2 regions of the Streptosporangium sp. CA-115845 genome follow, and region 1 is predicted to be linked to the other one. Evidence: riboswitches for the same ligand, from Rfam matches in the RefSeq annotation. Region 1 holds a riboswitch; the other holds the start of a gene.
The links. A riboswitch is a leader RNA that binds a small molecule or an ion and turns the genes downstream of it on or off. The one in region 1 is predicted to bind glycine.

Region 1 (7,168 bases):
CTTCCTGCGGGGACGTGGCGACCTGCCCGGTCAGCCGCCCGGGGCCAGGCTCGTGCGCGGGGGGTTCCCCGGGTGGCTGGCCGCGCATCCGTGGCTGGGCTGGCTGGTCGCGCTGCTGCTGGTGGTGCTCGCGCTGCTGGCGGTGCGGTGGCTGCTACACGCCCTGGGCTGGGGACGGTGGGGCAGGCGGACCGGAACGGGGACCGCCATGCTCGCTGTTGCCCTTAAAGAAGTCGAAGGGCTCGTCCGGATTCGGGTCAGGTACGTAAGGCACGAGCGGTTGCGAATCAGTGTGGGCTGCGCGCCGGGGACCGATGTCGGCAGGCTCGTGGCGCGGCTGAACAAGGACGCGGTGGGGAAGGTCAGGCGGGCTCTCGGGGAGGTAGAACTCGGCACGATGGTTCGTCTGCACGTCCGCCGCCGCTGACCTGTCGTACGCCGGTTCCACGACGGGGCTCGCGTACACCGGTTGCTCGGCGGTCCTGCCGTAGGCCGGTTCGAAGCCCGGTTCGGAGTCCGGTTCCTCGGAGGCACTCTCCCGGTGCCGGACGCCGAAGGCCAGTCCGGCGGCCAGGCAGAGCAGCGGGAGCGCGGGCACCACGTAGCGGTGGTCGAAGGCCGCGATGAAGGGCGGCAGGATCAGCAGCGTGGTCCCCGCGGCCCAGGGCAGCAGTACCGCGCCGCCGAGCCGTCGCAGCCGCATCAGCACGCCGACCAGGCCGACCAGGCAGATCACCGCGAGGAACGGGCCGCGTACGAAGCCGTACTCCTGGTAGCCGCGCAACCAGCCCGCGTACGGCTCGGCCATCGTCGGCGCTCCCGAGGCGCCCTGGTAGGCCACGGTCAGCTGCTCGGCGGTCTTCCCCTGCGAGGCGGCCCCGGTGGGGAAGGGGCGCAGTGTGTCGGGGAAGACGTAGGCGCTCTGCGGTCCGGGGGTCGGGTAGACGCGCCGGGTCCAGTCGAAGATGTGGACCGCGTCGTCGAGGCCCGCCCGCAGGAAGTCCAGCGGCTGGGCCTTGATGGCCTGGGTGGCGAAGGCACCGGCGAGCGCGTCGCGCTCGGCCCAGCTGCCCTTGACCTTGTTCAGCGGTGAGGCGCCGTCCCAGATGTAGACCGGCGGTGCCGCGCGCCGCCCCACCGGTTCTGTGGGGCACAGGGCCGCCTCGGGGCCGGTCGGCTGGATCCTGGCGCAGTCGGCGAAGGTCATCGTCCGCGCCCACAGGAAGGTGCTGCCCCGGGTCAGCGCGTAGCCGCCGTGCTCGGATTCGAACCAGGCGGCGTACGAGCCCAGGCCGATGGCGGCGGTCAGGGTCGCGGAGACGACCGCCCGCCACCCGGCCCGGCGGATCACCAGGCAGACCAGCGCCACGGCGATCAGCGGCAGCCCGATGGTCCGGGTGACCGTCGCGGCGGCCAGCAGCAGGCCGGCCAGCGCCGCGACCCAGGCGGCCGGGCGTTGCCGCCACAGCAGCAGGGTGACCGCCAGCACCGCCAGGAACTGGAAGAGCAGGTCCGCCATGACGAGGTGTTCGAGCTGGATCTGGTGGGCGTCCAGCAGCACCGGCAGCGCGGCGAGCGTCGCGCCCCATCCCGGCAGGCGGCCCAGCCTGCGCAGCAGCAGGTAGACGCAGAGCGCCACGGCCAGCCCGAGCAGGTGCTGGACGACGACCACGGCCTGGACGCTGGCCAGCGGCTTGAGGATCCACAGGAACAGCGAGTAGCCCGCGGGACGGGACTCCAGGGGGCGAGGGGCGAGCCCGGCGTTCAGATAGACGAAGGAGTCGGCCCAGAACCACAGGGCGGGCCGGTAGCCGAGCACGGCCAGGGCGCGCAGGCAGCCGCCGGCCAGCAGGGCGGCGATGAAGAGCCAGTGTGCCCCGAAGAAACGGAGCACCCGCGAGGCACGGTTCGCCGGGTGCGTTCCCGTTACCACCACGACCTCCCGAGTCCCGCGGACATGGCCACCCAGCATAGGCGCGGGACGGGAGGGGCCCATACGTGATGCGAAATTTGGTGGCGATCGAGTTCTATGCGGCGTTCCTCATCTGAAGCGCGGATCCGGGGAGGCGTTCAGCACTCGATGACGTTCACCGCGAGCCCGCCGCGGCTGGTCTCCTTGTACTTGTCGAGCATGTCGCGGCCGGTGTCGCGCATCGTCTTGATGGCTTTGTCCAGCGAGACGAAGTGGCGGCCGTCGCCGCGCAGCGCGATCCTGGCCGCGGCGATGGCCTTGATCGAGGCGACGGCGTTGCGCTCGATGCACGGGATCTGCACCAGGCCGCCGATCGGGTCGCAGGTCAGCCCCAGGTTGTGCTCGATGCCGATCTCGGCGGCGTTCTCGACCTGCTCGGGGGTGCCGCCCATCACCTCGGTGAGCCCGGCGGCGGCCATCGAGCAGGCGGAGCCGACCTCACCCTGGCAACCCACCTCGGCCCCGGAGATGGAGGCGTTCTCCTTGAACAGCACGCCGATCGCCCCCGCGGTCAGCAGGAAGCGGATCACCCCCTCGTCATCGGATTCGCGGACGAAGCGGTCGTAGTAGGTGAGCACGGCGGGGATGATGCCCGCGGCGCCGTTGGTGGGCGCGGTGACGATCCGGCCGCCGGCGGCGTTCTCCTCGTTGACCGCGAGGGCGAACAGCGAGACCCAGTCCATCGTCTGCAGCGAGTCCTTCTCTCCCGGCTCGCTCCGCAGCTGCCGGTGGAGCTGGTGGGCGCGGCGGCGGACCTTCAGGCCGCCGGGCAGCACGCCCTCCTTGCCGATACCCCGTCGCACGCACTCGCTCATGACCTGCCACAGGACGAGCAGCTGGGCGCGGATCTCGGCTTCGGTGCGGCCGAACGCCCGCTCGTTCTCCAGCATCAGCCCGGAGATCGACAGCCCGGTCTCCGCGCACTGGGCGAGCAGCTCCGCGGCCGTGGTGAAGGGGTGCGGCAGGACCGTGTCGTCGGGTTTGATCCGGTCGGCGCCGGTGGCGTTCTCGTCGACGACGAAGCCGCCGCCCACCGAGTAGTAGACCTTCTCGCGCAGCGTCTCGCCGGACTCCGACAGGGCGGTGAAGCGCATGCCGTTGGGGTGGTGGGGGAGCGAGATCCTGCGTTCGAAGACGAGGTCCTCGCCGACGACGAAGGGGATCTCGTGGGAGCCGTACAGGCGGACGGTGCCCGAGGCGCGCATGGCGGCCAGCCGCTCGTCGACCGTGTCGACGTCGACCAGCTCGGGTTTCTCGCCCGACAGGCCGAGCAGCACCGCCTTGTCGCTGCCGTGGCCCTTGCCGGTCAGCCCGAGCGAGCCGTACAGGATGGCGCTCACCCGTGCGGTCTTCTCCAGCAGCTCGTCCCGGTGCAGGCCCCGGGCGAACCTGTGGGCTGCGGCCATCGGGCCGCCGGTGTGCGAGCTGGACGGGCCGATTCCGATCTTGAAGAGATCGAAGACACTGATCGTCATCTGAATCCTTCCAGCGTGGACGGTCACGCGCGCCCGGGGACGCGCGTGACCGTGACGCGAGGCGTCGAACTTATGACTCACCCGAGGTGAGCGCGGTGTACTCCTCCGGCGACAGCAGGTCGTCGGCGGAGCCCTCAAGACGTACCCGGAACAGCCAGCCGTCGCCGTAGGAGTCGCTGTTGACCAGCGAGGGGTCGTCCACGACCGCCTGGTTGACCTCCACGACCTCGCCGGTGACCGGTGCGAAGATGTCACTCACCGACTTGGTCGACTCGACCTCGCCGACGGCGTCACCGGTGGCGACCGACGCGCCGACCTCGGGTACCTGCACGTAGACCACGTCGCCCAGCGCCTCGGCGGCGTAGGCGGTGATGCCCACGGTGAGGGTCAGGCCGTCGTCGACGCCGCCGATCCACTCGTGTTCCTTGGTGTAGTGCAGGTCCTCGGGAATGCTGCTCATTTTTTCCTCCTGTAGAAAGGCAGTTCGACGACTTCGACCGGCTCGCGGCTGCCCCGGATGTCGACGGCCAGCCCCGACGACAGGCCGCTGTCCACGAAGGCCATGGCGATGGGCCTGCCCAGTGTCTGGGAGGGCGCCCCGCTGGTGACCTCCCCGGCGACCGTGCCGTCATCGGCGACCACCACCGGATACCCGTGCCGGGGCACCCTGCGGCCGCTTGCGACCAGGCCGACCAGACGACGGGCCGGCGGGACGTCCCTGAGCGGTTCGAGGGCGGCCCGGCCGACGAAGTCGCCCGGCTTGTCAAACCTCACCACACGGCCGAGCCCGGCGTCGAACGGAGTGAGGTCCGCGGAGAGTTCGTTGCCGTAGAGCGGCATGCCCGCCTCCAGGCGGAGGGTGTCGCGCGCGGACAGGCCGGCGGGGACCAGCCCGTGCGGCGCGCCCGCCTCGGTGAGGGCGGTCCAGAGGGGTTCCGCCGCCGAGGCCGCGACGAACAGCTCGAAGCCATCCTCACCGGTGTATCCGGTGCGGGCGATGAGGGCCTCGTGTCCGGCCACCACGGCGGGCAGGCCCGCGTAGTACCCGAGCCCGTCCAGGTCGGCGTCGGTGAGAGTGCTCAGGATCTCCACCGAGCGCGGCCCCTGGACGGCGACCAGCGCGTACTCCTCGGAGCGGTCCCGCACCGCGGCGTCGAAGTCCCTGGCGCGCTCGGTCAGCTCGGCGGCCACCCGGGGGTAGTTGGAGGCGTTGGCGACGACCATGAACTCTTCGGGGGCCAGCCGGTAGACGATCAGGTCGTCCAGCACGCGGCCCCCGGCGTCGACGATCATCGTGTAGCGGGCGCGGCCGGGCGCCAGCGCGGAGAGGTGGCCGACCAGCGCGTAGTCGAGTGCCTCGGCGGCCTGCGGGCCGGTCACGAAGATCTCGCCCATGTGGGAGAGGTCGAACAGGCCGGCCGCCTGGCGGACCGCGTTGTGCTCGGCGGACTCGCTGCCGTAGCGGAGCGGCATCAGCCAGCCCGCGAAGTCGGTCAGCGTCGCGCCGAGGGACTCGTGCACGCCGCGCAGCGGCGTAGGTCGGGACATGTTCGCACCTCAGACAAGGGACAGATGAGATCATCCTCCCCCTCTGTCATTGGTGCCTGAGAGTTTCATCCGGGTTTTACCGGACTTTCACCTTCGGCGAGGTCGTGGGACCTGCTTTCCAGAGGCACCTACCCGCACGGTCCTTTGCCTTGAGAGGTTCGCGGGGAGGGCTTGCTCCTTCAGGGGTCCTGGCCTGGATGTCAGGACACTCTCCCGCGCGGGGTTCATCGGTGTCGTCGGCCAGCCTAACCGCCCGCACCGGCCGAGCGAAATCCCCTCGCGCCTGCCGGCCGGGATCAGGCCCCCTCGCCCAGTGCCCGGAGACCATCGCCCTCGGGCCTTACGGCGTGCACGTCCGCGCCGGCGGTGGCCATCGCCGCCAGGCGCTCCTCGGCGCCGTCGACGATCTGCAGGTCGGCTCTGGTGTGCGCGATGGCCGCGTCGATGAGCAGGGACACCAGAGGGTCGTCCTGTTCGCGGCGCAGGCGTGTCAGCGCCGCCAGGTCCGAGAGGTAGGCCTGGCGCTGAGCGGACACGAACGAGCCGAGTGCGTCCGTGCCCAGCCGGGTGGCCGCGAGCAGCTTGAGGAACAGTTCGTCCCGGAACCCCGACGAGCGGACCCAGGGAGCGCCCGCCCAATCCCGCAGCTCACCGGCGCCGCTCTCGGTCAGCCGGTACAGCGTCTTGTCCGGGCGGTCGCTCTGGGTCACGTGGCTGCGGGTCACGTGGCCGTCCCTGACCAGCCGGTCCAGGATCTGGTACAGGTGCCCGATGTTGAGGCCGCCCCACTGGGGGCCGACCGCCGCCTCGAACCGGGCCTTGAGTTCGTAGCCGTGGCTGGGCCCGTCGGCCAGCAGGGTGAGCACGGCATGGCTAAGTGGCATGATTCCTACATTGTCACAAGATAGGAACTTCACGGACCCTCGTACATTGTGACAATGTATCGGTCATGAGCGTTGAAGTCAGCCTGCGAGGCGTCAGCCGTGTCCACGGCTCCACCAGGGCGCTCGACGAGGTCGGCCTGGAGGTCGAGGCAGGTCAGGCGGTCGCGTTCACCGGGCCCTCGGGAGCGGGCAAGTCCACGCTCCTCCATCTCGTCGGTGCGATGGATCTCCCCGACGGGGGCGAGATCCACGTCGGAGGGAAGCACGTCGACGATCTCGGGCGCCGGGGTCTCGACCGGCACCGGCGCGCGGTGGGCTTCGTCTTCCAGCGCTTCCACCTGCTCCCGGCGCTGAGCCTGCTGGACAACGTGCTCGCCCCCGTGCTGCCGCGCAGGGTGGGCTTCGACCGCCGGGCCCGCGCCAGGGAACTGCTGGCCGCGGTCGGGCTGGCCGACCGGGAACGGGCGCTGCCCGGCGAGCTCTCCGGCGGGCAGCAGCAGCGGGTGGCGATCGCCCGGGCGCTGATCGCCCATCCGCCTCTGCTCCTGGCGGACGAGCCCACCGGCAACCTCGACAGCGTCACCGGCCAGGAGATCGTGGACCTGCTGTTCTCCCTGCGGGAGGAGTACGGCATGACCATGCTGGTCGCCACCCACAACCCCGAGGTGGCGGCGGCGTGCGACCGGGTGGTTCGGATGCGTGACGGCCGGATCACCGGCGACGACCGGGTGACGCCCGCCCAGGACGTGCTCGGCCGGATCGGGCGGCTCGGATGACCCGCCTGGTCTGGGCCCAGCTTCGCCACCGGCTCGTCCGGGCACTGGTGCTCCTGCTCGGCATCGTGGTCGCGGCCACCGGGTTCACCGTGCTGACCGGCACCGCCGAGACCCAGCGTCTGGAGATCATCGGCACCGTCGGGGAGAACTTCCGGGCGCAGTACGACATCCTGGTCCGCCCGGAGAACTCGGCCACCGCCATCGAGCGGTCGCAGGGGCTGGTCCGCGCCAACTACCTGTCGGGCATCTTCGGGGGGATCACCTTCGACCAGTACGAGCGGATCAAGCGGGTCAACGGCGTCGAGGTCGCCGCCCCGATCGGCATGATCGGTCATGTCGTGCACACGGCAGGTGTCCGGGTCGACGTGACGGACCTGCTGCACGAGGGCGACCGCACGATGCTGCGCGTGGAGCGCACCCGGGTCACCGACCGGGGCCTCACCCGGATCCCGTTCCTGCAGCCCCGGTACGAGTACGTCACCCGCCGCCCCGTCACGCTCGACTTCACAGAGG
Region 2 (7,168 bases), 2.4 Mb from region 1:
CACCCTCCTCGATGAGCGCCTCCGCCAGCCGCTGAGCGGCACGAGGGGCGACATCCGGGTCGCCGGTGGCCAGCGCGTCACGCAGCGACCGTTCGGCGTCCTCCGCGCCCGTGGCGAGCCTGGCGAGGGCCATGTGCGCCGACGGGACGTAGGCGGGGTGGCCGACGCCCAGCGCGGCCTGCCAGGCGGCGCGGGCCTGGTCGGCCATGCCCTCCCTTTCGAAGCTCCCCGCGAGCAGGCAGGCGGCCTGGGCGGCGAACTCCGGGTGCCCTGTCGCCAGCGCGGTGCGCGCGGCCGCGCGGGAGCCCGGCACGTCTCCGCGCTCCTGGAGCACCACGGCGAGGCCCACCGCCGCCTGTGCCCGATCGGGCTCGCCGGGGTCGGCGGCCAGCTCCGCGAAGATCACGGCGGCGCCGTCGAGGTCGCCGGACTCGGCCAGTCTTCGCGCGGTGTCCAAGGGACGGGTGTCCACCTCAGGCATGCAGGGTCCTTCCCGGATACGGAGACGCCCCGAGCCTAACGACTCGGGGCGCCGTCCGTCCTCCCGCATTCCCTACGGATACGTGGTTCTCGCGAGACGCGGGCCACGGTGAGGATCAGTCTTCGTACGCCTCCAGGGGAGGGCAGGAGCACACCAGGTTGCGGTCGCCGTAGGCCTGGTCGATGCGGCGGACCGGCGACCAGTACTTGCCCTCGCGCAGCGAGGGCAGCGGGTAGGCCGCCTCGGTGCGGGTGTAGGGGTGCTCCCACTCGTCGGCGACGAGGCTGCCGGCCGTGTGCGGGGCGTTGCGCAGCGGATTGTCGACCCTGTCGTAGGCGCCGGAGGCGACCTTCTCGATCTCACCGCGAATCGCGATCATCGCCTCGCAGAACCGGTCGAGCTCGGCCAGGTCCTCGCTCTCGGTCGGCTCGATCATCAGCGTGCCGGCCACCGGGAAGGACATGGTCGGCGCGTGGAAACCGTAGTCGACGAGGCGCTTGGCCACGTCGTCGACCGTCACCCCGGTCTCCTTGGTGATCTGGCGCAGATCGATGATGCACTCGTGGGCGACGAGGCCGCCGCGGCCGGTGTAGAGAACCGGGTAGTGGGGACCGAGCCTGCGGGCCAGGTAGTTGGCCGACAGGACGGCCTGCTCGGTGGCCGCCTTCAGCCCGTCGGCGCCCATCATCCGGATATAGGCCCATGAGATGGGCAGGATGCCCGCGGAGCCGTACGGGGCGGCCGAGACCGGGCCGACCGCCGAGCCGCCGCGCAGCGGGTGGCCGGGCAGGTAGCCGGCCAGGTGGGCGCGGACCGCGACCGGGCCGACACCGGGGCCGCCGCCGCCGTGCGGGATGCAGAAGGTCTTGTGCAGGTTGAGGTGGGAGACGTCCGCCCCGAACTCGCCCGGCCTGGCCAGGCCGACCAGCGCGTTGAGGTTGGCGCCGTCGACGTAGACCTGCCCGCCGGCCTCGTGCACCAGCTCGCAGACATCGACGATCGTCTCCTCGTACACGCCGTGCGTGGACGGGTAGGTCACCATGATCGCGGCAAGCCGGTCGCGGTGCTTTTCGATCTTCGCGACGAGGTCGTCGAGGTCCACGTTGCCGTTGTCGTCGCAGGCGACCACGGCGACGCGCATGCCGGCCATCACGGCGCTGGCGGCGTTGGTGCCGTGCGCGGACGAGGGGATCAGGCAGACGTCACGATCCGACTCGCCACGCGCCGTGTGGTAGGCGCGGATCGCCAGGAGGCCGGCGTACTCGCCCTGGGAGCCGGCGTTCGGCTGGATCGACACGGCGTCATAACCGGTGACCTCGGCCAGCCAGCGCTCCAGCTCCCCTATCAGCTCGGCGTAGCCCGCCGCCTGGTCCTCCGGCGCGTACGGATGCAGCCCGGCGAACTCCGGCCAGGTGATCGGCTCCATCTCGGTGGTCGCGTTGAGCTTCATGGTGCAGGAGCCCAGCGGGATCATCGACCGGTCCAGCGCGACGTCCTTGTCCTGGAGCCTGCGCAGGTAGCGCAGCATGGCCGTCTCGGAGCGGTGGCGGTGGAAGACCGGGTGGGTGAGGTAGTCGCCGACCCGCGCCAGCGCGCCGGGCAGCGCGTCGTGCGCGGCGGCGTCCAGGTCGGCCAGCACGGTGCCGCTGACCTCGAAGGCGGCCAGGACCTGCTCCAGATGGAGGACCTCGGTCCTCTCGTCGCAGGTGACGCCCACGTGGTCGGCGTCGACCAGGCGCAGGTTGACGCCGTTCTCCCGGGCCGCGGCGACGACTCCGGCGGCATGCCCGGGCACACGGGCGAGCACGGTGTCGAAGAAGGTGTCGTGGACCACCTCGACGCCGCCCTGGCGCAGCCCCTCGGCGAGCACGACGGCGTGCCGGTGGATGCGGCGGCCGATCCTGCGCAGCCCCTCGGGGCCATGGTAGACGGCGTACATGCCGGCGATCACGGCGAGCAGCACCTGCGCGGTGCAGATGTTGCTGGTGGCCTTCTCGCGGCGGATGTGCTGCTCGCGGGTCTGCAGCGCGAGCCGGTAGGCGGGACGTCCCTCGACATCCTGGGAGACGCCGACCAGGCGGCCGGGCAGCTGGCGCTGGAGGCCGTCACGGACCGCCATGTAGGCGGCGTGCGGACCGCCGAAGCCGAGGGGGACGCCGAAGCGCTGCGAGGAGCCGACCGCGATGTCGGCGCCGAGCTCGCCCGGCGCGGCCAGGAGGGTGAGGGCGAGCAGGTCGGCGGCGGCGACCACCTGGGCACCGCGCGCGTGGGCGGCGTCGGCGATGGCGCGGAAGTCGCGAATCCTGCCGCTGGCGCCGGGGTACTGCACGAGCACGCCGAAGCAGTCGGGGAGCCCTCCGGTGAAGTCGCTCTCGACCAGCTCGATGCCGAGCGGCTCGGCGCGGGTGCGCAACACCGCCTTGGTCTGCGGCAGCGCGTCGGCGTCGACCACGAACACCTTCGACGAGGTGCGGCCCGCGCGGCGGGCCAGGGTCATCGCCTCGGCCGCGGCGGTGGCCTCGTCCAGCAGGGAGGCCCCTGCGACGTCGAGGGCGGTCAGGTCGGAGACGACGGTCTGGAAGTTGATCAGGGCCTCCAGCCGGCCCTGGGAGATCTCCGGCTGGTAGGGCGTGTACGCGGTGTACCAGCCGGGGTTCTCCAGGAGGTTGCGGCGGATGACACCCGGGGTGATCGTGTCGTGGTAGCCCAGGCCGATCATCGAGGTGAGCACGGTGTTGCGTCCGGCGAGGACCCGCAGCTCGGCGAGGGCCTCGGACTCCCCTGCCGCCGGGGGCAGACCCAGCCGGGCGAAGGAGCGGATCGCCTCGGGCACGGCCACCGCGACCAGGTCGGCGACGGAGGCGAATCCGACCGCCTCCAGCATGCGGGTCTGGTCGGCGTCGTCGGGCCCGATGTGACGGGTCGCGAACGGCGGAGGGGCGAGTTCGCTGAGCGATGACAGATCGGTCATGAGAAGCCTCTCGGGCGGGGTGGAGACCGGTGCTGGGCGCGGGCGTATGCCGGTTCTCCCCCTCTGTCATCACGACTGTCATCACGACGTGGTCGCTACCTGAGAGCTTCACCTGCCCTTGCCGGGAGGTTTGCACCGTCGGTGAGACGCACCTGGCGGGCGCGCCTGCTTTCCAGAGTTGCCTCGTCCGTGCGGTACAGGGTGCCTGAGAGATTCCGGGGAGGTTGCTCCTTCGGCGCCCCGATCGCGGTCGGGGTCTCTCCCGCACAGGGTCAGTGGCGAGTCCGAGTTTACCCGGTTCGTCGTGCTCTGCGACGACGGGCCAACTCATCGGCCTGATGATCGCCTAAAGGGCCCCCGCCCGACTCCGCGCGTTCGCCGGGAAGATCCGCGAGAGAGCCCTCCACCTCCTGCCACACCCGTCCCAGCGCGATACCGAAGACTCCCTGGCCGCCCTGGAGCAGGTCGATGACCTCGTCGGGCGAGGTGCACTCGTAGACGCTCACCCCGTCGCTCATCAGCGTGATCTGGGCCAGGTCGTTGACGCCACGCTCCCGTAGGTGCTGCACGGCGATGCGGATCTGCTGGAGGGAGACACCGGTGTCGAGAAGGCGCTTGACAACCTTGAGGACCAGAATGTCACGGAAGCCGTACAGCCGCTGGGAGCCGGAGCCGTGGGCGGCTCTCACGGTGGGCTCGACCAGGCCGGTACGTGCCCAGTAGTCGAGTTGCCGGTAGGTGATTCCTGCCGCCGAGCAGGCCGTCGGCCCCCTGTAGCCGATGTCGGCGGGCACTTTCACCGGTTGCCCGTCGAACAGCAGACCCTCTTCACCCGCGCGCTGACGTGCCGACTGGCGCCGTTCCGGGTCATCCTGGTCGGCGTTTCTACCCTCGCCGCTGCTGACCGCCACGCGGACCTCCGGCTTTCTCTCATCCCACGGCCTGATCTGGGGGTTTACGCACGACCGCAGGTTTCACTTGCACCGTAGGACTGGGGCCAAGTCCAGTCAACGACCCCACCCGGCGCGTCGTGAAGCGTAAATGCACCGAAATTCCTACCCCGCGCGGCCGAAGTCCTCGGGCGTGATCGTGTCAAGGAACTCCCTGAACTTCTCCACCTCGTCCTCCTGGTCGTCAGGGATGATCACCCCTGCCTCCTGTACCACGTCCTCACTCGCGAAGATACGTGCGCCGGTGCGAAGTGCCAAGGCGATCGAGTCGGAAGGACGCGCGCTCACCTCGACCCCGTTGGAGAACACGAGATCCGCGAAGAAGATGCCGTCACGTAAGGCGACGATGTTGACAGTGTTCAACCTGACTCCGAGCCCTTCGAGCACGTCCCGGAACAGGTCATGGGTAAGTGGCCGGGGTGGTGGTTCCTCGGCCTGGGCCATGGCGATCGCCGTGGCTTCCGTCATGCCGATCCAGATAGGTAGGTAACGCTCCCCATGCGTCTCTTTCAGCAGGACGATCGGCTGGTTGGAGGGCATTTCAACTCGAACGCCCACGACCTCCATCTGCAACACGGGCTGCTCCGTCTTCGCTGGATTCCGACCGGTTTGTTCAACGTAACACTCGTGGGGGTACGAGTGCCTGGTCAGGCTCTCACCGGCCCAGTGCCCCACGGACTCCGGAACGCAGCAACGAGGCGTGCAATTCCAGCAGGAGACCGGAGATCTCCCTCGCCGTCTCGTCCGCCTGGTCGATCGCGCCGGGACCGCGACGGCGCAGCAGCGGGGCGACGGCCTGTTCCACCAGCCCCGCCTCGCGTTCCGCGGCGGCCTTGACCGCCCGCAGGTGGCGGGCACGCAGGCCGAAGGCGGCCAGGGCGCCCACACTGCGGGCCACGACCAGTGCCTCGGCGTCGTAGTAGCGGGCCACGGCGGCCAGCAGACCGTAGTCCTCCAGCTCCGTGAGGGTCTCCTCGTCGAGCTCGGCGGCGGCGAGGAACTCCTCGCGGGTGAGGCGGACCTCGGGGGGCGCGTCGTCGGGGACGGCGCGCGGCCGGGCCGCCGGGCGCTCCTCGCGGTCGGCCGCCTCCAGATGGTCCTTGATCACGCGCAGCGGCAGGTAGCGATCACGCTGCTCGCTGAGGATGTAGCGGAGCCGCTCGACGTCGGCGTAGGTGAACTTGCGATAGCCGGAGGGACTGCGCTCCGGCTCGATCAGCCCCTCGCCCTCCAGGAAGCGAATCTTGGAGATGCTGACATCGGGGAACTCGCCCTGCAGGAGAGCGAGCACCTCCCCGATGCTCATGTGCGCACGAGCGGCCTGCGAGCTCATCATCCTCCAGCGGCGCCGCGGGTGAGGAAGACGAGGCGGAACTTGCCGATCTGTACCTCGTCCCCGCCGTACAGCGGGACCTCCTCGATGCGCTCACGATTGACGTACGTGCCGTTCAGGCTACCGACGTCGCGGACCGTGAAGACACCGCCGCCGCGCCGGTAGAACTCCACGTGACGGCGCGAGACCGTGATGTCGTCGAGGAAGATGTCGCTCTCGGGGTGGCGGCCCACGGTGGTGAGGTCGCTGTCGAGCAGGAACCGGCTGCCTGCGTTGGGGCCGCGCATCGCGACCAGCAACGCGGTGCCGGCGGGCAACTGCTCAACGGCCTGCCGCTCGGCGAGAAGCGTCTCACCGGTCTCCGCCTCGTAGGCCTCGATCCCGGAGAGGGAGATCGTCGATGTGCTGTCTCCGGGTGTGTCGGACCTGGTAAGCGGCGACCCGCATCGTGAACAGAAACGGGCATCCTCAGGATTGGCATGACCGCACTGCGTGCAGTAGACGCTCGGCATCGATCGGCTCGGCCTCCTACCGCGAAGACGCGGCAACGGTGCTCAGTGATGCGCGCCTCGCTTCTTCGCTTCTCAAGTGTTTTCTCAGACTGCGAATGCCGCAACATACAGTGATGAGGCGCGAAGGTCAAGGTTGACGCTGAACCGCGGGTACGGTCGGTGACAAAGTTACAGGGGACGCTGCCCCTGGTCCATGGCGCCGCGCGGTATTTGTCGTGCGGGCCGCCTCAACCACCGGCGGCCTCCTCCACCACCCGCGCCCAGCGCTCGATCAGGGTCTGGGCGGAGTCGACGTCGAACCCCTCGGCCCACAGGTGGGTCACCGCCTCGGTCGGGTCGGGCAGCACCAGGGTCCAGCTGCCGTCCTCCGCGACGACCCGCACCCCGTCGGTGGTGTCGATACGGTGGTGCTCGGCGGCCTCGATGACCGAGCGCATCACCGCCCCCTTGGCCGCCCACGGAGTCGGCACGGTACGGCGCAGCAGCTTGGCCTCGGGTATCCTGGCGTCGATCTGGCTGAGCGAGAGCCGGGTCCTGGCGACCAGTCCGAGCAGGCGCAGGAACACCGCCAGGCCGTCCACCGTGGGGCCGAACTCGGGCACGATGAAACCACCGCGCCCGTCGGCCGCGAAGATCATCTCCGGCCCCCTGGCGGCGGCGGTGAGCGCGTCGATCGCGGTGGACGTCCACTCGGCCTGGACCCCGTGGAACCTGCAGACCTGTTCGGCCACCCGGGTGGTGGTGACCGGCAGTGCCACCCTGCCGCCGCGGCGCTCGGCCGCGACCAGGTCGAGCACCACCAGCAGGGCGCGCTCCTCGCTGATCAGCTGGCCCATCTCGTCCACCAGCGCGACCCGCTCCCCCACCGGGTCGAAGCGCACGCCGAAGGCCGCCCTGGAGGAGCTGACGAGCTCTGACAGG

Region 2: linked by a shared signal. The riboswitch ahead of gcvP (aminomethyl-transferring glycine dehydrogenase) and the one ahead of gcvT (glycine cleavage system aminomethyltransferase GcvT) in region 1 are both predicted to bind glycine.

What each region holds. Positions count from the first base shown of each region.
Region 1 is NZ_CP191988.1:1,919,678-1,926,845, forward strand. It holds gene ACQP0P_RS11085 (hypothetical protein) at 155-1,933, opposite strand; gene ACQP0P_RS11090 (L-serine ammonia-lyase) at 2,071-3,447, opposite strand; gene gcvH (glycine cleavage system protein GcvH) at 3,518-3,907, opposite strand; gene gcvT (glycine cleavage system aminomethyltransferase GcvT) at 3,904-4,995, opposite strand; glycine riboswitch at 5,036-5,120, opposite strand; glycine riboswitch at 5,123-5,221, opposite strand; gene ACQP0P_RS11105 (PadR family transcriptional regulator) at 5,292-5,879, opposite strand; gene ACQP0P_RS11110 (ABC transporter ATP-binding protein) at 5,945-6,655, shown strand; gene ACQP0P_RS11115 (FtsX-like permease family protein) at 6,652-7,168, shown strand, end outside.
Region 2 is NZ_CP191988.1:4,269,929-4,277,096, reverse strand. It holds gene ACQP0P_RS21735 (tetratricopeptide repeat protein) at 1-481, opposite strand, end outside; gene gcvP (aminomethyl-transferring glycine dehydrogenase) at 597-3,452, opposite strand; glycine riboswitch at 3,635-3,727, opposite strand; gene ACQP0P_RS21725 (MerR family transcriptional regulator) at 3,743-4,363, opposite strand; gene ACQP0P_RS21720 (bifunctional nuclease family protein) at 4,508-4,978, opposite strand; gene ftsR (transcriptional regulator FtsR) at 5,058-5,708, opposite strand; gene ACQP0P_RS21710 (FHA domain-containing protein) at 5,735-6,247, opposite strand; gene ACQP0P_RS21705 (sugar phosphate nucleotidyltransferase) at 6,475-7,168, opposite strand, start outside.